Regions from separate parts of the Oryzibacillus soli genome, predicted to be linked through region 3. Evidence: riboswitches for the same ligand, from Rfam matches in the RefSeq annotation. Region 3 holds a riboswitch; each other region holds the start of a gene.
What was found. Region 3 has a riboswitch for cobalamin ahead of ACSEXW_RS19415 (anaerobic ribonucleoside triphosphate reductase). Riboswitches for the same ligand answer to the same signal wherever they lie in the genome.
Positions count from the first base shown of each region.

Region 1: it holds a riboswitch for cobalamin, as region 3 does, so the genes downstream of both, metE (5-methyltetrahydropteroyltriglutamate--homocysteine S-methyltransferase) here and ACSEXW_RS19415 (anaerobic ribonucleoside triphosphate reductase) in region 3, are expected to answer to the same signal.
Region 2: it holds a riboswitch for cobalamin, as region 3 does, so the genes downstream of both, ACSEXW_RS12930 (ABC transporter substrate-binding protein) here and ACSEXW_RS19415 (anaerobic ribonucleoside triphosphate reductase) in region 3, are expected to answer to the same signal.
Region 4: it holds a riboswitch for cobalamin, as region 3 does, so the genes downstream of both, nrdI (class Ib ribonucleoside-diphosphate reductase assembly flavoprotein NrdI) here and ACSEXW_RS19415 (anaerobic ribonucleoside triphosphate reductase) in region 3, are expected to answer to the same signal.

Region 1 covers NZ_JBPPGJ010000037.1:707-6,658, reverse strand. Annotated here, with positions in the region: gene ACSEXW_RS27500 (Gfo/Idh/MocA family protein) at 1-72, opposite strand, end outside; gene ACSEXW_RS27495 (LacI family DNA-binding transcriptional regulator) at 141-1,172, opposite strand; gene ACSEXW_RS27490 (bile acid:sodium symporter family protein) at 1,412-2,422, opposite strand; gene ACSEXW_RS27485 (YheC/YheD family protein) at 2,517-3,272, opposite strand; gene ACSEXW_RS27480 (hypothetical protein) at 3,507-3,671, opposite strand; cobalamin riboswitch at 3,835-4,033, shown strand; gene metE (5-methyltetrahydropteroyltriglutamate--homocysteine S-methyltransferase) at 4,189-5,952, shown strand, end outside.
Region 2 covers NZ_JBPPGJ010000008.1:199,020-204,971, reverse strand. Annotated here, with positions in the region: gene ACSEXW_RS12940 (ABC transporter ATP-binding protein) at 1-165, opposite strand, end outside; gene ACSEXW_RS12935 (FecCD family ABC transporter permease) at 170-1,204, opposite strand; gene ACSEXW_RS12930 (ABC transporter substrate-binding protein) at 1,206-2,222, opposite strand; cobalamin riboswitch at 2,419-2,614, opposite strand; gene ACSEXW_RS12925 (aspartyl-phosphate phosphatase Spo0E family protein) at 2,750-3,013, opposite strand; gene ACSEXW_RS12920 (aminotransferase class I/II-fold pyridoxal phosphate-dependent enzyme) at 3,158-4,351, opposite strand; gene ACSEXW_RS12915 (Lrp/AsnC family transcriptional regulator) at 4,375-4,866, opposite strand; gene ACSEXW_RS12910 (hypothetical protein) at 5,116-5,409, opposite strand; gene cysK (cysteine synthase A) at 5,611-5,952, opposite strand, start outside.
Region 3 covers NZ_JBPPGJ010000014.1:146,678-152,629, forward strand. Annotated here, with positions in the region: gene nrdG (anaerobic ribonucleoside-triphosphate reductase activating protein) at 1-545, opposite strand, end outside; gene ACSEXW_RS19415 (anaerobic ribonucleoside triphosphate reductase) at 529-2,856, opposite strand; cobalamin riboswitch at 3,038-3,241, opposite strand; gene ACSEXW_RS19420 (glycoside hydrolase family 88 protein) at 3,550-4,677, opposite strand; gene ACSEXW_RS19425 (methyl-accepting chemotaxis protein) at 4,863-5,952, opposite strand, start outside.
Region 4 covers NZ_JBPPGJ010000006.1:152,400-158,351, reverse strand. Annotated here, with positions in the region: gene nrdE (class 1b ribonucleoside-diphosphate reductase subunit alpha) at 1-1,850, opposite strand, end outside; gene nrdI (class Ib ribonucleoside-diphosphate reductase assembly flavoprotein NrdI) at 1,837-2,196, opposite strand; cobalamin riboswitch at 2,363-2,568, opposite strand; gene ACSEXW_RS10100 (bifunctional 3-deoxy-7-phosphoheptulonate synthase/chorismate mutase) at 3,073-4,149, shown strand; gene ACSEXW_RS10095 (HPr family phosphocarrier protein) at 4,420-4,662, opposite strand; gene ACSEXW_RS10090 (spermidine synthase) at 4,927-5,670, shown strand; gene ACSEXW_RS10085 (hypothetical protein) at 5,657-5,952, opposite strand, start outside.

The sequences.
Region 1 (5,952 bases), on a different contig from region 3:
ATCCTTATAAGCGTGGCTGTGCGCTTTTCCCATGAACTTATATCCGATCATTCCTACGTTCACGCTCTTCATTCGGCACCTTCCTTCTCGATATCGTTCCTTGCCGGCCGGAACCGCCGAAGCGGCCCGATCCCGCTTCCTTACGTCCCGCTGGACTGGCGAACCACCAACCGGGTCGCCAGAACCTCGCGCTCATGCCCTCCCGCCTCATCGTTCGGCGGTCCCTTCTCCGCCAGCTCCAGCACTCGTTCGGCCGCCCGTCTCCCCATCTCATAGAAGGGGACATGAACAGTGGTCAGAGGCGGATCCGTCAGGCTGGCGCCATCCGAATCGTCATACCCGGCCACCCGGATATCCCGGCCGGGCACCACGCCGAAGCTGCGGATACCCTGCATGAAGCCGATGGCCATCCGGTCATTGGCGGCGAAGACGGCGTCCAGCTGCCCGAGCCGGTCCCGCAGCCGCTCCGCTGCGGACAGGCCGCTGCGCCGGCTGTAATTGCCCTCGGCCATAAGCGCCGGATCTGGGGTTCGCCCCGCCTCCCGGAGCGCCCGCCGGTATCCCTCCAGCCGGTCCCGGCTGTTGGAATAGTGGGCGCCGCCGTTGATGAACCCGATCCGCTCCGCGCCCAGCGAGAGCAGATGCCGGACCGCCTGGTAGCTGCCTTCCTCGTGATCCGCGTCCACCTCGTAGAACCGCTCCTCCGGGTAGTGCTGGTTCACGATGCAGAAGGGCAGCCCTTCCCGGTCCAGCTTGCGAAGCGCCTCCCGCTCGTGCGGCAGGTCGCTGGCGCCTAGGATGACGAGGGCGTCCACCTTCTGGGTCCGGTAATGGGAGATGTAATCCATCTCCTCCTCGGGGGAACGGAAGAGAAGCAGCAGGCCGTAGCCCATCCGCTGCACCGCTTCCCCAATGCCGCTCAGAATTTCGGAGAAATAATAGGTGGAGAACAGATGCACCTTCGGCACCGAGGGCAGCACTACCCCCAGGTTGCCGCTCTTGCCCCGGGCGAAGCTCCGGGCTATCGCACTCGGCTGGTAGCCCAGCTCCGCCGCAGCCTCCAGCACCTTCCTCCGGGTCTCCTCCTTCATGGGTCCCACCCCGTTCAACACACGGGACACCGTCGCCTCCGACACGCCGGCCCGCTCCGCTACTTCTCTGCGGGAAACCATTCGCGCCCTCCTTCCCTGCACCTTGATGCCTGATCATTTTGATGAATGTACACGCGTACATTATCCGATTTATTCCATCTGCTGTCAACCGGGATTTCTCCCTCCTGGCCGCCCTCTCAAGCCAAAAAAGCCGGTTTCCGACGCTTACATCGGAATTCCGGCTTTCTTGCTCGTGCTATGTGCTCTGTTCGGTCCAATCCGTTCCGGTCCTATCCGGCTGAGCGGGGTCAGCCAGCGGCTTAACCCGCCGCCCGACGCCCCTCCGAAAGCGGAACACCTGGGGCTTCCTTCTTCTCCGCCCCCGGTCCGAGACCGTACTTCCGGTTCAGCATATAGGCATAGGTGGAGGCCAGAATCTGCTGGAACAAGGTGCCGACCATGACGGGGAACACCACCGCCGGGGCAAAATAGGTCGCGGCCAGCACCGTGCCCGCGCTGATGTTGCGCATGCCGCTGTTGAATGTCATGGCCACGGTGACGCCGAGCTCCGCCTTCATCCTCCGGGAGGCCAGCCAGCCCCAGAAGTAACCGGTAGCCGCCACCCCCAGCACCGTCAGGGCGATCCCGACGGACTTCCAGGAGAAGGTGGTGAAGTACGGCGCCACCACAGATGCATTGATGGAGACGACGGAGATGAGCCCCAGCTTGCTGAAGGGGGCCAGCTTGGGGCCCCAGGTGCTTTTGACCTGTCCGCGGGTCCAATGGTTCAGCGCCATACCGGCCAGCGAAGGCAGCACTACCATCCACAGAAGCCCCTTCATCATGCCCCAAGTATCGATGTTCACGTTTGCACCCACCAGCAAATGCAGCGTATACGGGACTACGAAGGGGGAGAGGAACGTATCCAGCAGGATGATCGACAGGGTCAGCGCGATGTTGCCTTGATATAAGGAGACCCACATGAAGCTGACGATCCCGGTGGGGATGATGAACGCCAGCGCCAGGCCGGTAATCGTATAGGCGTCCCCGTGGAAGAACAGCGAGCCTGCACCGAAGGACAATAGAGGCATCCACACGTGCAGAATGAAGAGACACACCAACAGCGGCGCCGGGTGCAGCAGCACTTTCTTCAGATCCTTGAAGCCGGAGCCGAGGCTCCCCGAGAAGGTCATGAAGGCGAAGATCCACGGAACCAGGAAGGCCGCCGGCTTCAGCCATACGGAAAGGAAGACGCCAAGCAGCAGGCTGCATGGCGTGACGAACGGCATCCACTTCTCAATAAAGCGGTTAAAGGCATAAGCAGCTTTCATCTTTTGTTATCCCTCGATTCCACCCAACAGCGTATCGTTTCGGGTCTAGTTCGTATAGGACTACTATACCTCAAGGCGGGCTCGAGAAGCGTGATTATTTTTTGGACATTTGAATCCGGCCGTAGGCCCGGGCGTAACGGATGACTTTCCGGAAGACGCTTTTATCCTTCAGCGCTTTGAAAATATACGGGTCCGGGCAGGTGTTGACCTCCAGAATCCAAGGCTTGAACGAATGGTCAACGGCAATGTCCAGGCCGATCTCCTTGATTCCGGGATAACGGGCCTCCAGCTTCCGGGCGACCCGGACTCCCAGCTGCTTCAGCCCGCCGCGGAACCGGTCCCGTCTGGCGCGATCGAGATAAGACCCCATCAGCACGGAAACGGGCTTCAGCGTCCCTCCGTTATGGAAGTTGGTGACGATCTTGCGCGGATGGGCCACCCGGCCGATCATCCCCGTCGCTTCCCATGAGCCGTTCGGCGTTTTCTGAACCATGACCCGGATGTCGAACCGGCGGCCGCCATGCTTCAGAAGATGGATGCCCTTCTGGACGAGGTAGGTTCGTCCCTTGGTCGCCTTCACCAGATCCTGATACAGCCCGTTCAGGTCCGAGAAGGTCCGGATTACGGTGCCGGATTGATATTTGTAGATCCCCTCCGTCAACTCCACCCGCATGACCCCATTGCCGAACGTTCCCCGGTCCGGCTTGACGTACACCATTCCATAATGGGACAGCATGGCTCCCAGCGTATCTTGGGTCAATCTCTCCGTGTGAGGAATATGACCTTTGATTTTCGAGTCCGCACCGAGGGTCTGCGTTTTCTTCCACTTGCTGTGGACAAACCGCTGCATGTACCTCTCCCTTTCTTGTTCCGGCTTGATGGGCAGGAATCCGCCGCCAGGAGCGTGCACCGCCGCGGAGGCCTTCTCCCTTGGCAATCCTGCGAGACATCTTATCCTATGCCGGCCGTACCGGATTGGCGAGGGCGAACAGGCAATCGGCAATAAGCCCCCTGGCATACTGCCAAGGGGCACTCAAGGAATGCATATGTGGGAATCACGTGCTGATGACGCCGGATGGACCGTTTAGGCCGCCATCGGGGCGGTCCGCTCTTGTAGGGTTGGGGCCACGGTCTCCGCCGGTGCCGGAGGCAGCCGGGTCTCCCTGCCGGAGTTGCGGCCGGCGCATCCGGCCATCCACGTTAGGATCAGGCCTGCGGCGCAGAATAGAATCAGCTTGCCTTTTGACATGTCGGTTCTCCGTCCTTTCCCCATCAATATATGTAACGCACCCACGCGCTCCGACCTAACGGAAGTGAACATTTCTTGGACAAAAAGATCCGTTGTTCCGCTTCGGCACTTTGGAAGTATTGCATATTTTTACGTTTGAATGTATGATTATCCATATTGGAATTATTCCATATTGGGATTAGGTGCTCTGTCCAATTAGAACCGGATCAGAGCTTAAAAGGGAAGTTCGGTGAAAAACCGACGCGGTCCCGCCACTGTAACAGAGGAGTCAGCGTGAATGACGCCACTGATCTTCGGATTGGGAAGGCTACGCTTGATGATGATTCTGGAGCCAGGAGACCTGCCTATTCTGACAGCACTGCCGTACCTACGGGAGATAGGGAGGTGTTAGATGGACCGTCATAATGCGCGATTATGAGGGCGTCTTTCCCTATGCTTTTTAGGGGAGAGACGCCTTTTTGATTTTCGGAAGTAAGCGGTTGGTTACGATTATGAACGATACGAGGAGAATCATACTATGGCCCTATGCAGTATTCTAGGTTACCCAAGAATTGGTTTCGACCGGGAGTGGAAAAAAGCGCTGGAAGCATTCTGGTCCGGGAAAATCGAGGAGACGGAGCTGCATCTCAAGCTCCAGGACATCCGTCTCGGTCATTTGCGTAAACTGCAGGACAAAGGAATCGACCTGATCCCGGTTAACGATTTCAGCTACTACGATCATGTACTGGATACGGCCGTCATGTTCGGCCTTATACCTGACCGGTTCCGGCATAAGGACGGTCCCGTCCCGCTATCCGTCTATTACGGAATGGCGCGCGGCACGAAGGATGCCACGGCCAGCGAAATGACCAAGTGGTTCAATACCAACTACCATTACATTGTTCCGGAGCTGCACGATGCCAATCCGGTACTGACAGAGAACCGCCCCCTGCAAGCCTACCGTGAAGCGAAGACGAAGCTAGGCCTTGAAGGCAAGCCTGTCGTTCTAGGCCCTCTTACCTTCCTGAAGCTCGCCAAAGGTTATACGGCCCATGAGACGGACTTGTGGCTGGATCGTCTGATTCCGCTCTACGTCCAAATGCTGCAGGAGCTTGCCGCTGAAGGCGTTCAGTGGGTACAAATGGACGAACCGATTGCCGTTGTCAGGTTGACAGCTGAGGATATACAGCGGCTGAAACGAATCTATGCGAACCTGGCTGAAGCCGTCCCGTCCCTTAACATCATGCTGCAGACATATTTTGAATCGGTTGAGAACTACAGGGATCTCATTACTCTTCCCGTAAAAGGCATCGGGCTCGATTTCGTACACGGTCTCGACGGGAACCTCTCTTCCCTTAGGGAGCATGGATTTCCTAGCGACAAAATTCTTGGCGCAGGCGTGATCAACGGAAGGGGGATCTGGCGTGCTAATCTTGATGATAAGCTGGCCCTGCTCGATGAATTGCAGCAAGCGGTTCCGGCAGAGCGCTTGATCCTGCAATCCTCCTGCAGCTTCCTTCATGTGCCGGTATCCACCGAGCGTGAGACGAAGATACCCTACGAGATCAAGGGGGCCCTTGCCTTCGCAGATGAAAAGCTTGACGAACTGGTCCTTCTGAGAAGGGCGGTTACAGAAGGCAAACCAGCGGTTGCCGAGGAATTGATGACAGCGGCCGAGGCGCTTGACCGATTGAAGCAGTCCCCTTCCCGCAATCGCATCGATGTCCAGGAAGCGGTAGCCTTGATGACGGCACAGGATCCTAAGCGAAGCAAGCCGTTCGAGGTGCGCCGTATTGCACAGCAGGCAAAATGGAAGCTGCCCTTGTTCCCTACAACGACCATCGGAAGCTTCCCCCAAACCTCTGATGTCCGCAAGGCGCGCCAGTTATGGCGTAAGGGCGAATGGACGAAGGACCAATATACGGCATTCATTCACGAACAGATCGATACTTGGATGAAGCTTCAGGAAGAGCTTGGTCTGGATGTTCTCGTACACGGCGAATTCGAACGGACCGACATGGTCGAATTTTTCGGGGAGAAGCTGGATGGCTTCGTGTTCACTCAAAACGGATGGGTGCAATCCTATGGCTCCCGCTGCGTAAAACCGCCGATCATATACGGCGACGTTGCTTCTAGAGGCGATATGACGGTTTCGGAGACCGTCTATGCCCAGTCGCAGACCGATCGTCCGGTCAAAGGAATGCTGACAGGCCCGATCACGATTCTGAATTGGTCGTTCGTCCGCGAGGATATCCCACGAGAGCAGGTCGCCTACCAATTGGCCTACGCACTCCGTCAGGAG
Region 2 (5,952 bases), on a different contig from region 3:
CGCATCCGGGCGCTCCGTGCCGGAGATCATCTTCAGCAGGGTGGATTTGCCGCTCCCATTGGGACCGATGATCCCGTAGATCTCGCCCTTGCGCACGGAGCAGCTCACCTGCTTGAGCACCGGCACGCCGTCATAGCTCTTCTGCACGTTCTCCATGACGATCATCGCATTAACCCCCTTGCCGGTATTTGCGCTTGCGCAGCAGATAAGCGAAGAATGGCGCGCCCAGGAGTGCTGTTACCACACCGAGCGGGATCTCCTTCGGAGACAGGACGAGCCGGGCCAGCGTATCGGACCACAGCACATAGATCCCTCCAGTTAGGGCGGACAGCGGCACGATAAGCCGGTAATCCGGTCCGACCGTCAGCCGCACCAGATGGGGAACCACTAATCCGACGAATCCGATGACCCCGCATACGGACACCGCCGCTGCAGTCAGCAGAGTGGACACGGTCAGCACGATCCACTTGGTCCGCTCCAGATCGACGCCGAGATGAGCGGCCTGCTTTTCCCCCAGCGTCAGGAGGTTCAAGGCCCTCACATGCCACCAGATGACCAAGAGTCCGAACACAAAATACGGCAGGAGCACCAGCGAATAGTCCCAGTTCCGCATGGACAGGCTTCCCATGAGCCAGTAGAGGATCTCGTTGACTACCTTGTTGGAGAGACTGACCATAAATGAGACGACGGCGCCCAGGAAGGCGCTGACGACCACCCCCGCCAGAATCAGCGTTTCCACCTTGGACTTCCCGCCATGGGAGGACAGCCGGAAGACCGCCACAAGCGTCAAGGTCCCCGTTGCAAAAGCTACCAGCGGCACGGTAAACTGCCCCACGGCATGCTGCAGCTCGAACAGGATGATGAAGGCGGCCCCGACGGACGCGCCTGAGGCTACGCCCAGCGTGTAAGGGTCGGCCAGCGGGTTCCGGAGCACCCCCTGGAAGCCCGAACCGGCCACTCCCAGCGAAGCGCCGACCAAGACGGCCAGAACCACCCGGGAGAAGCGAACCTTCATAATAATGTTCTCGCTGGCCTGCGGCCAATCCGGATGGACGACACTCCCCAGCAGGGGGAGCTTATGCAGGAGAATCCGCCACACCTCCAGGAGCGGCAGTCTAGCCGAACCCAACGACAAACTCGCAATAATGGAGAAAAGAAGGAGCGCCGCCGCTCCTCCTCCCCATATGATCAGTCGCCTGTTCATCTTATTTCACTTCATCCGGGTGGATCGCCTTCGCCACCTCGATCAGTCCCTTGGTGACACGCGGACCGACCCGGCTGACCAGATTGGAATCCACCGCATACTGCTTCTTGTTCTTCATGGCATCGATGGCATCCCAGCCCGGACGCTTGTTGATCTCCTCCAGGATGGAACCCATGCCCGCTTCACCCTTGGCATAGACGATGACCTCCGGATTGGCCTTGATGATGGCCTCCGGATCGATCTTGTACCAGCCCTTCTTGTCTGCGCCGATGTTGATGCCTCCCGCCAGGGTGACGATCTCGTCCATGAACTCGCCGGAGCCTACGGTCCAGCCCGGGCTGAATTCGATGTACACCCGTTTCTTCGGTGCGTTCTTCACGGCATCGGTCACTTTCTTCAGATCCGCGCGCATCTCGTCAGCGGCTTTCTTGGCTTCCGCTTGGGTGTTCAGGATCTGGCCGAACAGCTCCACCCGGTCGATCGCCTGCTGGAGCGTCTTCGGATCGCTTGCGAACACCTTGACGTTCAAGGCCCGAAGCGCCTCCACCGCCTTCTTATTCACACCGGCGCTGGCGAAGACCACATCGGACCCTGCCGCCACCACCGCTTCCATGTTGGAATTCAGATCGCCGATCTGCGCCTTGCTCTTGGCTTCCGCCGGATAGTCGCTCCACTTGTCCACGGCCACGATCTTGGCTCCCGCTCCCGCCGCGTATACGGACTCCGTCTCGCTCGGGGCCAGGGTGACGATCTTCTCAGGCGCTTTGTCGAAGGTGATCTCCACGCCGGTCGCATCCTTCAGCTTCAGCGGATACACCGTCTTCGAAGCCGCCTGGGTCGCCGCGGGGGGCGTTGCCTGGACAGCCGCCGTGGCCGCGGGCTGAACCGTTGCGGTTGCCGCTGCCGAAGGAGATGCCGAATTGGTGTCCTTGCCGCCGCAGCCCGCCAGGGCCAGGGACAGGGTTAGTGCTGCCGCTGCCGTGACAGCCGCCTTTTTCCGCCACATGTTGTTGCTCATCCGAATCTCTCCCTCGTACGTATGTATGAGATGAGCCTGAATGCCTCGAACAAGACCCAAACGAAAGAACCCTCCGGCCTCTTGCGAGGCGGGAGGGCACAGCAAATCAGAAAGGGGTGCGTTCCGGCGTTCGACGTTCGTCTCACGTCCGGTCGGACTCCGTGATCAGCCTGATCCTTTTCCTCGAAGGATTTCGTCAGCTACACTCGGATGGGCAGGTCTCCTGACTTACGGGTTCAGACGTGCCTCGCCTTCCCATTCCGGCTGCATGCGGAACAGTGGCCTTACGAGGTCGTCCCCGATTCACAGTGGCGGGACCGTGCCGGTTTCACACCGGCTTCCCTTTTAACCTTGCGCGTGAAGCGCGAAGGACCCATCGGCGGGAATCTGCTATTCGGTTCTCATTCAAGCGCGAATCTCTAAGAGCACATTATAGGCATATCCGATGGGAATTACAAGAACTATTTTAGATAACGTTCGTCATACGGTGGGAGGAAGAACATGAAAAGAGCCTTCCCCGTGCGGGGTCAGGCTCTCTGAAAAATTCCCATATATTCGTTCAGCTTCTTATCGAGAATCGTGCTGATTTCCACTACCTTGGGCGCGGTCAAGCACTGCTCCTTCAAAGCCAATTGCTCCATCTTCTTGCGAAGGCTGTAAATTTCTTCTTCCAGGGAGGCGGATGGCGAAGGTTTACTAGATAGTCGGTAAGCCCATTTGGTGCTATGGTTAGGATCGCGAACCAACATGCTACCACGATAAGACCGGCATACGTATTCAGCAAACGCCATTTATATCCCTCCTTTAAGAATTCCCTGGTTAGAATGTTTACAATCCCCTAACATAAGGATACCAGTTTTTATTTGAAAAAGAAAGCGGATTTTACTAGATTTCAAGAATTTGGGGGTCTTGCGCAGGACAATGGACCTGCTCCTTCAGCCCCGCTCCAGCCGCCTCAGGAACTTATCGATCCGATCCAGCGCTTCGATCAGCTGGGCGATCGAATTGGCATAGGTGCATCGCAGGAAGCCCTCCCCGCCCAAACCGAATACGTGCCCCGGAACGGCAGCCACCTTCGCCTCAAGCAGCAGCCGCTGGGCGAATTCCTCGGACGTGAGCCCGGTTCCGGCTATGCTCGGAAAGGCGTAGAACGCTCCCTGGGGTTCATGGCACTCCAGTCCCATGTCGCGGAAGCCCTTGACCACCAGCCTGCGCCTCTGGTTGTAGGAGTCCACCATCCGGTCCTTCTCCTCCATCCCGTTCCGAAGCGCCTCCAAGGCAGCCACCTGGCTCATGATGGGAGCACACATGACCGTATACTGATGGATCTTCAGCATGGCGGCGATCAGCTCCCGGTGTCCGCAGATATAACCCATCCTCCAGCCGGTCATGGCGAAGGCCTTGGAGAAGCCGCTGACTAGCAGCGTGCGGTCCTTCATCCCGGGCAGGCTGGCGAAGCTGGTATGCTTGATCCCGTAAGATAGCTCGGCATAGATCTCGTCGGAGATGACGAGGAGATCATGCTCCTCGACCAGACGGGCGATCGGCAGCATGTCTTCGTAGGTCATAACCCCGCCGGTCGGGTTGCTCGGATAGCAGAGGATCAGAACCTTGGAGCGAGGCGTGATCTTGGCCTTCAGGCTCTCCGCGGTCAGCTTGAAGCCGTCCTTGGCGAAGGTCTCGATCCCTACGGGAATGCCCCCGCCAATGGAGGTGATGGGGCTGTAGGATACATAGCAGGGCTCGGGAATCAGAATCTCATCCCCCGGATTGATCAAGGCCCGGAGGGCCAGGTCGATGGCTTCGCTGCCTCCAACGGTCACAATCATTTCATTGGAGGGCTCGTAGCTGACCTTGAAGCTGCCATGCAGATATTCGGCAATGGCCTCCCGAAGCTCGAGCAGGCCGGCATTGGACGTATATTGGGTCTTGCCGCGTTCCAAGGAATAGACGCAAGCCTCCCGGACATGCCAAGGCGTGACGAAATCCGGTTCGCCCACCCCCAGGGAGATGATGCTCGAATCCTTGCTTGCGCTGACCAAGTCAAAAAACTTCCGGATCCCCGAGGGCGGAATAGCCCGTACCAAGGGAGTCAAATAGTCCTGCATCGATTGGCGTTTCGTCGTCATACGGGATCATCCTCCGCTTGGGTTTAGGGAGCAATGACGAGCCGGTTATCGTCCTCATGGTCTTCGAACACGACGCCGTCCTGCTTATATTTTTTCAAGATAAAATGGGTTTTGGTCGAGAGTACGCGATCAATGGAAGACAAGCGCTGCGAGACGAACAGGGCCACCTCTTTCAGGGTGCGGCCTTCCACTTCCACCAGGAGATCGTAAGCGCCGGACATCAGATATACGGACTTCACCTCAGGGAACAGATAGATCCGCTCGGCGATGGCGTCGAAGCCGCGGCCTCGTTCGGGTGTAATCTGAACCTCGATCAGGGCGGTGACCTTGTCGTCCTCCACCTTGCTCCAGTTGACGATAGGCGCATATTTAATGATCACTTTGTCCGCTTCCAGCTCCGCGATGGCTCGCTCAACCTCCTCCCGCGCCGCATCCAGCATGGTGGCGATCAAGTCGGGCGTTCTCCGCGCATCCTCCTTCAGGATATCGAGAACCTTCGCTTTCAGTTCAGTCATGATCATGTCCTCCTAGAAGAGTAATCCCGGAATCTTCCGGATTCCCACGCCCCGGGCGGACCGGGGCTGAAAAGAATTATTATCACTATACACCGTAAACTCCCATGAAGCAAAGAAAAAATCCCACCCTTGACCATTCGCTCCTCAAGTTGGCAAATGATCGGATGGGACCTTTCTATAATTCGGCCGTTCGTTCCTCAATTTGACGAAAAACCGTAAAACAACCCTGTGGTGACCGCATACTCCGCGTCAGCCCGCGGTATGCAGCCGTTCGTTCTTCGGCAATAGGAGCTTCGCCATGTGGTCGCGGATTCCGCGGCGCTCATAGCCCGGGGCCAGAATGACCTTCAGGGCGGCATGCTGGTCCGGAGCCGTAACCCGGCTGCCGATGCCAACCAAGCGGCCGCTGTCGTAAGCGGCGATGACACTGCCGGCCTCCACGGCCTGCCCGATGTCGGATGCAAACTCCGTCTCCGCATAAGACTGCATAAAGGCATTCAGCTGTTCCGGTTCGGGAGCTCCGACTTGCAGAGCAATCTTCATTTCCCTCATCACCTTCAATTCGTTTCTCTGTATATAAATATACAGGATGCTGAATTTTTATGCAAGTGAATTCTCAAAAAAATCTCATTCCATCCCTCTGCATGTTCATCATCCCCAGGAGCTATTATAAGCAGCCGCCTGTGTATCGGTATGGGCGAACGCCAAAAATAATCCCCTTAGCCAAGGCCAAGGGGATCTGCTTCAATCGAATAAGCCCATACTCAAATAACGTTCGCCCGTATCAGGGGCGATGCATAACACCCGCTTGTCAGGGCCCAGCCGCTCCGCTTCCCGAAGCGCAGCCCATACCGAGGCTCCTGCAGAGGGACCTACGAGTATCCCCTCTTGGGCCGCAAGGCGTCTGACGGTATCCAGGGCGTCCCCATCTGACACCTGGACGATCTCGTCATAGACGCCCGTGTTCAGGATGGCCGGGATGAAGCCGGGGCTGGTGCCGACCAGCTTGTGTGGACCCGGCTGACCGCCGGACAGCACCGGAGAGCCCTGCGGCTCGACGACCACGACCCGAAGACCCAGGATGCG
Region 3 (5,952 bases):
AGAACATCCGTCTCCTCCAGCAGCTCCCTCCAGCCCGGATTAGCCTCCGCTCCGGCCAAGAGGCGCTCGTAGGTGTAGCCCGTATAGGTCATGACGTGGTGGCCCAGCCCCTTGGCCCGTCGGGCCAGCTCCGCCATGGCCGGCGCTTGGGCGAAGGGCTCGCCGCCGCTCAGCGTGACGCCGTCCAGCAGCGGGTTGGACCGGAGCTTGGCCAGAATATCGTCGATCCGCCAGACTTGTCCGCCGCCCGCCGCGTGGGTCTGCGGGTTGTGGCAGCCCGGACAGAGGTGCGGGCAGCCTTGGGCGAACACCGCCAGCCTGAGACCCGGCCCGTCGACGATGGAATCCTGCACCACGCCGGACAGCCGGAGCAGGCCTGTTGCGGCGGTGCCGAGGGCTGCAGCCTGCGGGCCAGGGCTGGACGGATTTCTGTCAGGTCCGGCGGCAGCCGCAGCCGGCCGCTCCGCCACCCCGACGCCGCCCGGAGACTCTGCCCGCCAGAAGGGTCCGCTGTGTGTGATGCCCCGCTTACAGGTGCTTGACACGGTCCCGCTCCTCCGCCTTCTTGGCATCGTTGAACCGGTCCAGCGTGCCGACCAGGTAGCCGGTGATTCGGCGGATCCGCTCGAACGGCACCGCTCCCGCATCCTCCGTCCGCCCGCAGGACGGGCAGGAATCTCCGATGACGCCGGAATAGCCGCACAGCGGGTCCCGGTCCACCGGATGGTTGATGGAGCCGTAGCCGACGCCGCTTTCCTTCATAGCCCGGACGATCTTCTCGAAGGCCGCCAGGTTCTTGGCCGGATCGCCGTCCAGCTCCACGTAGGTGATGTGCCCTGCATTGGTCATCGCATGATACGGCGCCTCGAGACGGATCTTCTCATACGCATTCAGCTTATGGTAGACCGGCACATGGAAGCTGTTCGTGTAATATTCCCGGTCCGTGATGTCCGGGATGGAGCCGAAGCGCTGGCGGTCCAGCTTCACGAAGCGGCCGGCCGTTCCCTCCGCCGGCGTGGCCAGCAGGGTGAAGTTCAGCCCCGTCCGCTCCGACTCCCGGTCCATCCGCTCCCGCATGCGGGTGACGATCCGGAGTCCCAGCTCCCGGGCCTCCTCCGATTCCCCGTGGTGGCTGCCGATGAGCGCCTTCAGGCACTCCGCCAGACCGATGAAGCCGACGGACAGGCTGCCGTGCCGGAGCACCTCCCGGATCTCGTCCTCAGGGGAGAGTCCGTCCGAATCGATCCATACCCCTTGTCCCATCAGGAAGGGGAAGTTCTTCACCTTCTTGCGCGCTTGAATCTCGTAGCGCTCCATCAGCTGATCGACCGTCAGGCTGATCAGGCGGTCCAGCTCGGCGAAGAAGCCGTCCGGATCCTGGCGGTGGAGCAGCGCGATGCGAGGCAGATTCAAGGTGGTGAAGCTCAGATTGCCCCGGCCGTGAGTGATCTCCCGCGCAGGATCCGCCACGTTCCCGATGACCCGGGTCCGGCAGCCCATATAGGAAATCTCCGTCTCCGGACGGCCCGGATGGTAATACTGCTTGTTGAACGGCGCATCCTGGAACGAGAAGTTGGGGAACAGCCGCTTCGCGCTGACCCGGCACGCCAGCCGGAACAGATCGTAGTTGGGATCGCCGGGGTTGTAGTTCACGCCCTCCAGCACCCGGAAGATCTGGATCGGGAAGATGGGAGTCTCCCCGATGCCGAAGCCCTTCTCCGTGACCAAGAGGATGTTGCGGATCACCATGCGGCCCTCTGGGCTGGTATCCGTTCCGTAATTGATGGAGCTGAACGGGGTCTGGGCCCCTGCCCGGCTGTGCATCGTGTTCAGGTTGTGGATCAAGGCCTCCATGGCCTGGTGGGTGCTCTCCTCCGTCTCGGCCAGAGCCGCTTGCTCCGCCAGCTCCTGGGCCTGCCGCAGGGAGGCCTCGTCCCAGTCTCCGGCGGCTGCCAGAAGCGCGGCCTCCCGCTCCCGCTCTTCCGGCGGGCGGCTCAGGCTGGGCCGGACATAGCCAGCAGTGGCCTCCAAGCCCTCGAGGTCCCCGCGGAGCTTGTCCGCTCCGGCGGCGTCCAGCCGGCACAGCCAGGTATAGGCCTTGACCAGATTCCCCCGGTAATGCCGCACGTAGGTCTTGGCCACGCCCTCGGCCAGCCCGTAGTCGAAGTTGGGGATGCTCTGGCCGCCATGCTGGTCGTTCTGGTTGGACTGGATGGCGATGCAGGCCAGGGCCGCGTAGCTGCGGATGTCATTGGGCTCCCGCACTCGGCCGTGTCCGGTGCCGAAGCCTCCGTGGAACAGCTTCACCAGGTCGATCTGGCAGCAGGTGGTGGTCAGCGTCAGAAAATCAAGATCGTGAATATGGATGTCGCCCTTGCGGTGGGCCTGGGCATGCTCCGGCTTCAGCACGAACAGCTCGTTGAACTGCTTGGCCCCCTCGGAGCCGTACTTCAGCATCATACCCATGGAGGTATCGCAGTCGATGTTGGCATTCTCGCGCTTGATGTCGCTCTCCGAGGCTTCCTGGAACGTGATGCTCTCATAGGTCTTCATCAGGCGGGTACCCCGCTCCCGGATCTTCGTGCGCTCCTCCCGGTACAGGATGTACGCCTTGGCGGTCCGGACCAGCCCTTCCTTCATGAGCACGCGCTCCACCGTGTCCTGGATCTCCTCCACCTGAGGAGCGCTGCCGGCCCCCTCCCGCTCCAGCGTTGCAACAACCTGCATCGCCAAGAGGGAGGCCCGTACGGCCTCCGCTTCATGGGTGGCCTCCAAGGCCCGCTCCAGGGCTTGCTCAATTTTGGCCAATGAGAATGGCGCTTCCCGTCCGTCCCGTTTCCTGATGCACTCGATCATGCGTCCAACAGCTCCCCATCCAAAATAAAAGTGCGCCTTCCACCGCCTGCGAAGACGACAAAAGACGCACGGCCGCCAGCTACCCTCCGTCCATACAGACCGCAACCGGTCCGCACGGGTCTTCCCGCCGGGTATCTGATTATCCGAACCGTATCGAACACGTCCCCCATCTCCGTAGGTGTCATGTGTCCATGAACGGGCAGGTCTCCTGGCTCTGGCGTCGTCGCCCCATAGGGCCTTCCCGGCTCATGCGCCAGTGGTTCCCCCCTAAGGACTCTTCCATTACAGTGGCGGGACCGCGCCGGCATCGCACCGGACTTCCCTATTAAGCCTGACCGGCGGTCGACGCCGACCGGTGCAGACACCCTGTTCATAACTACATATAGTGACAATGTTACGAGAGTACACCAATATATTGATAGTGTCAATGGAGGAACGATGAACAATGACGAAGATGGGGCTTTGGTCCCCCTCGCCTCAAGCCCGTGTAATCTGCACCCATCCTAGGGTTAAATCTGCCGGGCGGCGAGGGCATAGAACGGAATTCCGAGGGGGGGCCGAGGGGGGGCCGAGGGGTTGTTCTCCTGGGCTCTTGAGATATATCAAGCCAGCCTGCCGGTGACACTTCCACTTGCCAATAAGCAGCAAAGACGGCCGGGCGCCATCGCCCGGCCGTCTTGCCTTGAGAACCACTTACTTTTCGTACCAGTAACCCTTCAGGCCCTTCTCCATCCGGAGGAGCGCTTCCAGGTAGTAGTAGTCGCCCCAGATTACATGGTCGTCGGGGGAGGCGCCGCCGCGAACGGAATAGGAGCCCCGCTTCAGGAGTCCCTGCGGCTGCGGATCCGAGCCGGTGGAGTAGTTCTCCACCAAGGAGCGCATGGATTGGGTCACCTGGCCGGCGAAGTAGCCATAGTCCGGGTGGGAGCTCTCCAGGTGCTCCATCAGCTCCAGCGTACCGGCGGCCGCGATGGCGGAGGCGGAGCTGTCGCGCTTCGTCTCTGCGTTCACCGGAGCGCTGAAGTCCCAGTAAGCGACGCGGTCGCGGGGGAGCTGCTCATAGAAGTAGCGGGCCAGGCGTCTCGAAGCCTCGAGGAACTTCACGTTGTTGGTGTAGCGGTATGAGAGGGCGAAGCCGTAGATGCCCCAGGCTTGGCCGCGGGTCCAGGTGGAGCCGTCCTCGTAGCCTTGAGCCGTGCCGCCGCGGATGGCGTTGCCGTTGGCCGGATCGAAGTAGAAGGTGTGGTAGGAGGAATCGTCGCCCCGCACCAGGAAGCGGCGGCTCTTCTCCGCATGGAGGGCGGCCACTTCCTTGTACTTCGGATCGCCGGTCTGCTCATAAGCCCAATACAGAAGCGGCAGGTTCATGAGACAGTCGATGATGATGCGTCCGCCGTTGACCGGATCCCCCTGCGGTCCCCAAGCCTGGATCAGCTTGGCTTCGGGACGCCAGCGCTTCAGAAGCACGTCGGCGGCTTGAAGGGTCAGCTGCCGGGCGGATTCATCCTGCTCGATGATCCACTGGGCCTTGCTCGACAGGGAGTACAGGAAGCCGATGTCGTGGTGGTCCAGATTGATGTTCTTCTCCAGCCGGTTGCGGAAGCTCTCCACGGTCCCGACGGCGGCCTTCTTGTAGGCTTCATCCCCTGTATATTCATAGCTCAGCCACAGCAGGCCGGACCAGAAGCCTTCGGTCCAATCCGTATTGTGTGTCAGCTGGTAATCTCCGCCGTCGATGCCGACATGGGGGAACTGCCCCTTGTACCGGCCGATGTTCACTTTGACTCTGGAGACCGCCTCGTCGATCGCTTGTTTCCACATAACCTGTATCCTCCCCGGGATCATTCTCTTGATTAATCGATGAATGACTTTAGCTTCATCATATTATTTAAACGTTTAAATTGCAAGGGTCAAAATTGCTCTCACGGCACAAAAAGAAACACGCCACCCTTAGGATGGCGTGTCAGAACGGCCCTTCAAGCCGGTGATCATGTAATCGGATTCCCTTATGCTTCCCCAGCCCGCTCGTCCGACAAGCGGGCGGCCAGCCGGTCCAGCTCCACCAGCAGGCCCTTCAGCTCCAGCACCGAGCCCATGACCCGGTCCATGCTGATCTGCTGGCTCTTCGAGGCGCTGCCGATCCGGTCCACCTCCGCCGACACTTCCGCAGCGGCACGGGCCATCTCCTCTACGGAGGCGGCCACCTCCTCGGAGCCGGCGGAGAGCTCTTCCGAGGCGGAGGAGATGTCGTGAATCTGCCCCGCCACCTCCCGGGTGCCGTTCAGGATGGCGGCGAAGGCGCCGCCGGCTTCTTGGGCCGCCCGGCTTCCTTTTTCCGTCTCCTCGACGTTGTCCTTCGTCAGCTTGGCTACCTGGACCATGGATTGCCGGATCTTGTCTACCAGCCCGCCGATCTCCATGGCCGACTCCCCGCATTGCGTCGCCAGCCGGCGCACCTCCGCTGCCACTACCTGGAAGCCCCGTCCGTGCTCACCAGCCCGCGAGGCCTCGATGGCCGCATTCAAAGCCAGAAGATTGGTCTGCCTTGCGATGTCCGAGATGACCGCCGCTATGGTGCCCACCTCTTCGGAGTGCCCCTCCAGCTGCTCCACCGCGCCGGAAATATCCCGGGTCGAGCTCTGCATGCGGACGAGCTGGCTGACCATCGACTGTACAGCTTCCTCTCCCGCCCCGGATTGACGGAGCATTCCGGCGGATTCTTCGGATACCTGTGAAGCCGCCTCTGCAATCTTGCCCAGCCCCACCGCCATCTCGGCCATGGCCCGTGCGCTCTCCGACGCCCCCCGCGTCTGGGAGGCCGTCGCTTCCCGGGCTACCTCTACCGCCCCGTTGACGGAGCTGCTGGCCGCAAGGGTTGCCTGCGCATTCCCGGACAGATCCTCCGCCAGCTCAAGGAGCTTGCCCGAAGCCTCCGCCAGCTGGCTGACCGTATGTCCGATCAGCCCGTTCTTCCGCTGCTTCTCCTCCTCCAGTCTCCCATTCAGCTTGCGGTTGAACAGGATCTGCTGGATGGTCGCCCCCGAGGTCAGAAGCAGGAAGACCGCGTGCGCCAGCACCATGGAGAAGGAATAATGA
Region 4 (5,952 bases), on a different contig from region 3:
TAGTTGTCCCGGCTGAGATACGGCATCGGATAATAGGTCGTCGAGTTGGCGTAAGTCCGGGTCTCGATGGGCGATACGATGGGCATGACGCTGGAGGTGGAGTTCTGGATGTACGAGATGCTCTGCGTCGGCGCGATGGCCAGGCGGTACGCATGGTACAACCCGTGGCGGACCACCTGCTCCTTGAGACGGGCCCAGTCTTCCGGAGACGGCACCTGGATGCCTTGGAACAGCTCCTGCACCTTGGCCGAGGCCGGCCGGTAATCCGTGGCCAGATACCGGTCGAAGTAGGTGCCGTTCGCATAGTCGGACCGTTCGAAGCCCTCGAATACGACGCCCCGGTCCCGGGCGATCTCCATACTTTTCTCCAGCGAGTAGTAATTCATCATCATGAAGAACGTCTTGGCAAAATCCTTCGCCTCTTCGCTCTCATACGCGATCTTGTTCTTGGTCAGGTAGCCGTGGAGGTTCATGGCTCCCAGGCCGACGGAGTGCAGCTCCCGGTTGGCCTTCACCACGCCCGGCGCATTCTGAACCCGGGTCATATCGCTGACCGCCGTCAGCGCCAGCATGCCTTCATGCACGGACTCCCGCACCTTGCCGCTCTCCATGACGTGGACGATGTTCAGCGATGCCAGATTGCAGCTGATGTCCCGCCGGATATGGTCGGGCTCGCCGTAGTTGCCGATCTCCGACGTCTCCTGCAGCTGGAAGATCTCCGTGCACAGGTTCGACATCTTCACGCTGCCCAGCCGCTTCAGGGCGTGGCCCCGGTTGGCATTGGTCCGGTTCATCATGTACGGATAGCCGGATTCCAGCTGAATGGCGGCGATCTTCACCAGCATCTCCCGGGCGCCCATCACCGCCTTCTTGCGGACGCGGGGATCCGCCAAGAGGGTCTCGTACATCTCGTCGATATCCATGTCGTCCAGATGCTGGCCATAGGCCTTCCACACACTGTACGGGGCAAAAACATGCAGCGGCTCGTTCTTCTCCGCCAGCTTGTAGAACTGCTCCGGCACGATCAGGCCGATGGACAGAGTCTTCAACCGCGACTTCTCGTCCGCGTTGATCTTCTTGCTGTCCAGGAACTCCAGCACATCCCAGCCGAAGATGTTGTAATAGGCCGCTCCGGAGCCCTTGCGCTGTCCCATCTGGTCCGCGTAGGAGAAGGCATCCTCCATCAGCTTCAGCACGGGCATGATGCCCTTGGCCGCCCCCTCGACGCCCTTGATGGGCTCGCCCCTGCCGCGTAGCTTGGACAGGTTGACGGCCACGCCGCCGCCGATCTTGGACAGCTGCATGCAGGTGGACAGCACGTAATTGATGGAATTCAAGGAATCGTCCATCTCGAGCAGGAAGCATGATACCATCTCGCCCCGGCGCTTCTTCCCCGCATTCAGGAAGGTGGGCGTGGCCGGCTGCAGCCGCTGCTCCATGATGGAGGCAGCCAGGGTCCGCGCCAGCTGCGCATCTCCACGGCCCAGATAGAGGGCGGTAATGGCGGCGCGGTCAGGGTAATGCTCCAGATAGAGCTTCCCGTCGTCGCTCTTCATGGCGTAATCCGTATAGAACTTGGACGCCGCCATATAGGAGGCGAACCGGAAGCCGTAGCCATGGGCAAGGTCATAGACGCTGGCTACCTCCTCGGCACTGTACAGGGCGTACACGTCCTCATAGTAGTGATGATCGATCATATACCGGACCTTCGCATCCGTATCGGGGAAGGACATCGTCCGGCCCGCCGTCTCCTCCATGAAGGCGTCGACCGCCTCTAGGTCCTTATCCAAACGGAAGAAGCCATCGGCATCCTTCATCATCAGCATGTTGTTCAGTTCAATATGACGCAACCGCACGCACCTCCGTCAGAAATCTCTCCACATCCCGCTCCGTACCCGACAGCTCGAACTTGCACAGCACCGGTACGCCGAAGAGCTCGGACACCCGGTCCGCACTGCCGGCAAAGTGCTCGCCCCAGTTACGGTTGCCGCTGGCCGCCACACCCCGGAGGTAGTTCCGGTTCTTCTGCAGGAAGTGGAGCACCTTCCCTGGAGCCTGTCCCATCCCCGTCGTATAGGTCACCAGCACGAACGGGGCGTCGACCTCCAGGGCTTCATCGATGCGGACGGCAGGCAGATTCAGCTTCTTTACGAATTTACCGACATGGCCGGTTCGGGAATCATAGGCGATGAGCAAGGCTCTTCAATCCTTTCAACAGGTCATTGGGGGCCAAAAAAGCGCCTCCCGGCTCCCATGGGGAGTCCTAGAGACGCACGAAGAGCAGGGTCCGTCCATTCCCAGCCCATACAGGCCGGAACGGGTAAGCCGCTATCGAACACGCCCCTATCTCCCGTAGGGAAGGTGTCATCCATGGAAACAGGCAGGTCTCCTGGCTCTGGCGTCATCACCCGCCGCTCCTTCCCGGCCGGAACGACCAGTGGATACGTGTGGCGGATTCTTCCATTACAGTGGCGGGACCGCACCGGCTTTGCACCGGCTTCCCTATTAAGCCTGCGCCGGCTGGTTGTGTCCAATACCGGGGTAGGCACCTGTTCCAATCAATATGTAGTAGGTACCATTGAATACTACAACGATATCTAGCAACTGTCAATGCGAAATTGACAACTTTTCAACAATTTCATAGACTTCAGCGCTTTATTTCGACACATCATAGACGCCAGAACGCGTTCCAGCGTCTTCTTGCTTTTTGCGGAAGGGGAAGCGTATAATCGGCAAAAAATAGGAACCATATCGCGAAACACCATGCAGGAGAGAGTAATCGGACCTGCGGGACCGACAGGGAAGGTTTGCCGGAGACTGAGAGCAGACCTAAGGGACCGAACCGATGAAGTTCACTCCGAAGTGGGGCCTTGAACGGAGCTGATGCTCCCATTAGAGGCTGCCGGTTTCATACCGTTATCATGATTCGAGGAAAGTGCTGCGGACATCCGGAAATTCCGGCCGCACCTTTCGAACGAGGGTGGTACCACGGCTTCCTGTCCCTTCTTTTGGGGATGGGAGGCCTTTTTTGCTGTATCTGGGAAGATTAGGACCAAGGAGGAATGATGGAGGATGGAAAACCGTCAGTTGGAGGAATTGCGGGGCAAGCTTGACGCGCTGAACGGACAGCTCCTGGAGCTCATCTCGGAGCGCGGGCAGGTGGCCCAAGAAATCGGAGCGTTGAAGCAGAAGCAGGGCATTCCGAAGTTTGACCCTGTCCGGGAGCATGACATGCTGGAGCGGCTCGTGGCGATGAACAAGGGTCCGTTCGACGATGCGGCGGTTCGGCACCTGTTCAAGCAGATCTTCAAGGCTTCGCTGGACCTGCAGAAGATGAACCACAAGAAGGATCTGCTGGTCAGCCGGAAGAAGCAGGCCGAGGATACGGTCATCACCGTCCGGGACGCCGTCATCGGCGGAGGCTCGTCGATGCTGGTGGCCGGCCCCTGCTCGGTGGAGAATTGGGAGCAGATGCGGACCGTAGCGGCTGCCCTGGTCCGGTCCGGCGTCCGCGTCATGCGGGGAGGCGCCTTCAAGCCCCGCTCCTCCCCTTATGACTTCCAAGGCCTGGGGATGGAAGGGCTCAAGATGATGAAGGAGGTGGCGGACGAGTTCGGGCTCATCACCATCAGCGAGATCGTGAATCCCGCCGATATCGGCCCGGCCACGGAGTATATCGACATCATCCAGATCGGCGCAAGAAACATGCAGAACTTCGAGCTGTTGAAGGCCGCGGGCGAAGTGGATACGCCGGTGCTGCTGAAGCGGGGCCTGGCCGCCACCATGGAGGAATTCCTGCTGGCGGCGGAGTACATCGTCTCCCGCGGCAATTCGCAGGTCATGCTGATCGAGCGGGGCATCCGCACCTATGAGAAGTGGACTCGCAACACGCTGGACATCTCGGCGGTGCCGATCCTGAAGCAGGAGAGCCACCTGCCGGTCCTGGTGGACGTGAGCCATTCCACCGGGCGCAAGGACATCCTCGTCCCCTGCGCCAAGGCCGCTCTGGCGGCAGGCGCCGACGGCATCATGGTGGAGGTGCACCCGAACCCGCCGACGGCCCTCTCCGATGCCGAGCAGCAGCTCGACATCCCGCAGTTCGAGAAGTTCTTCGCCGATGTGCGGGCCTCCGGCTTGTTCAAGGCGTAGCGCGGAATGTGAATGCCCCGCCCCCTGTTGGTGAAGGGGACGGGGCATGTATCGTTTACGGCGTATACACGATGTTGTCGATGTACAGGGGATCCGGTGTAATCCGAGCCGCCGTTGGCCACTTTCAGAAATGTACAAAAGAAACCTCTCCTTTGGAAATGGTTGGGTGGTACCTCCATTTTACCGAGGAAAGGTATCTTTTGTTTTACTTTTTACGAGACGAGGCTGCTCCGCGCAGGAAAGTGTTGTTTCAACCTGTCGGGAGGAATCTTACTTAATCTCTACCTTCACACCGTGTTTCGCCAGAACCTCTGTCATCGCCTTCTTGGCATCCGCTTCGTCTGGACCGTGCACCTCCAGAAAGTGAGCGTCTTCATAAAGCAAAGTCATGCTGAGACCAAGCATACTTTTCATGTCGATAAACCTGTTCCCGACCCTCATGACAACACTGGATTGGAAACGGCTGGCGGTCTGGTTGATTTCGACAATGGCGTTCGTGGATACTCCTCTCATAGAAGCCCCTCCTTGGTTCATTCCGTTCGGATTATGGTTCCTTCCGTTATATAGTGGAAGTTACGATCATTATAGATCATCGTTTGCACCAGGAGTATGGGGCCGGTTTTAGATTTATTTGCGATTCTTTTCGGTAATGCCTCAGCTTCATACGCCTGTCGTGAAAAAGATGCCGTTTCGTTTTATACTGTTCTACAGCGGCCGATGACGGCTGACGATCAAATCTTGCCGGGCATCGGCACGTAAGGGGAGCTTCGCTTGAACATGCTGTACCACTGCCGAACACCGTACCATGAGGAACTCACCGTGTACGACACCGATGAACATGAAGGTGAAAGAGGCCGCTTCCGCGTGCTCCAATTTTCGGATGAAGCCGTACAGGGGGTGATGGATCTTACCCGTCCGGATCGGATCCTGTTTGAATATCCGAGGGCCATGATCCATCTGATCGAGCACAACCATGGTCCGCTCCGGGAGATCTTCATCGTAGGACACGGCATCGGCTCCCTGGCCCGTCATTACGAGGGCCAGCCCGGCTCCGTCACGGTAGCGGAGCTGGATCCGGAGGTGGACCGGGTGTCTCGGCAGTATTTCGGCTACAGCGGGAACAACGTGGTCATCGGTGACGGCCGCCGGATTCTGGAGCGGACCCGGCAGGAGCGCTTCGATTGCATCCTTCTCGATGCGTTCACCAGCTCGGGCACTCCGCGGCAGCTGCTGTCGCTGGAATTTTTCGGACTCGTCCGGTCGAAGCTGGACCCGCAGGGCTCGGTCATTCTGAACCTGATGGGCCGCAGTGAACATGACCCGGTGGTAAACGCAGTGTCCTCCACTCTCCAGGAGGAGTTCGCCTTCTGCAGTGCCTTCGCCTTGCCTGGCAAAGGCGCCGCCGGCAAACAGAGCATTCTGCTGGCCGCTGCCAACCGTCCCCTAGTCTATCAGTCTCGTCACATGGCAGGCTTCATGGAAATTGCCCCCGGTGCAGGTTACATCATTACGGATCCGTGAGCGAGCTGCAGCTGGCGTCATTGTCATTTCTCAAGTAGCTGCTCGGCTCGAATACCTCGTCTTCTACAATGCGGACATATGTGTCCGTTCCCGTTTTCAACGTCTCTATCACCTGGTTCCTTTCTAGAAGATCGAGAATCCGCTGGAGATCCTTCCGGCCTTCCCGATCTTTGCTGTTGATCCGAAACAGATCTGGTGTGACGGGAATCCAGTCGTCTTCATAATGCCGCTCCGCATACTGACGAACCAATATGCCTACTGCGTAGGGAACATATTTGGGCA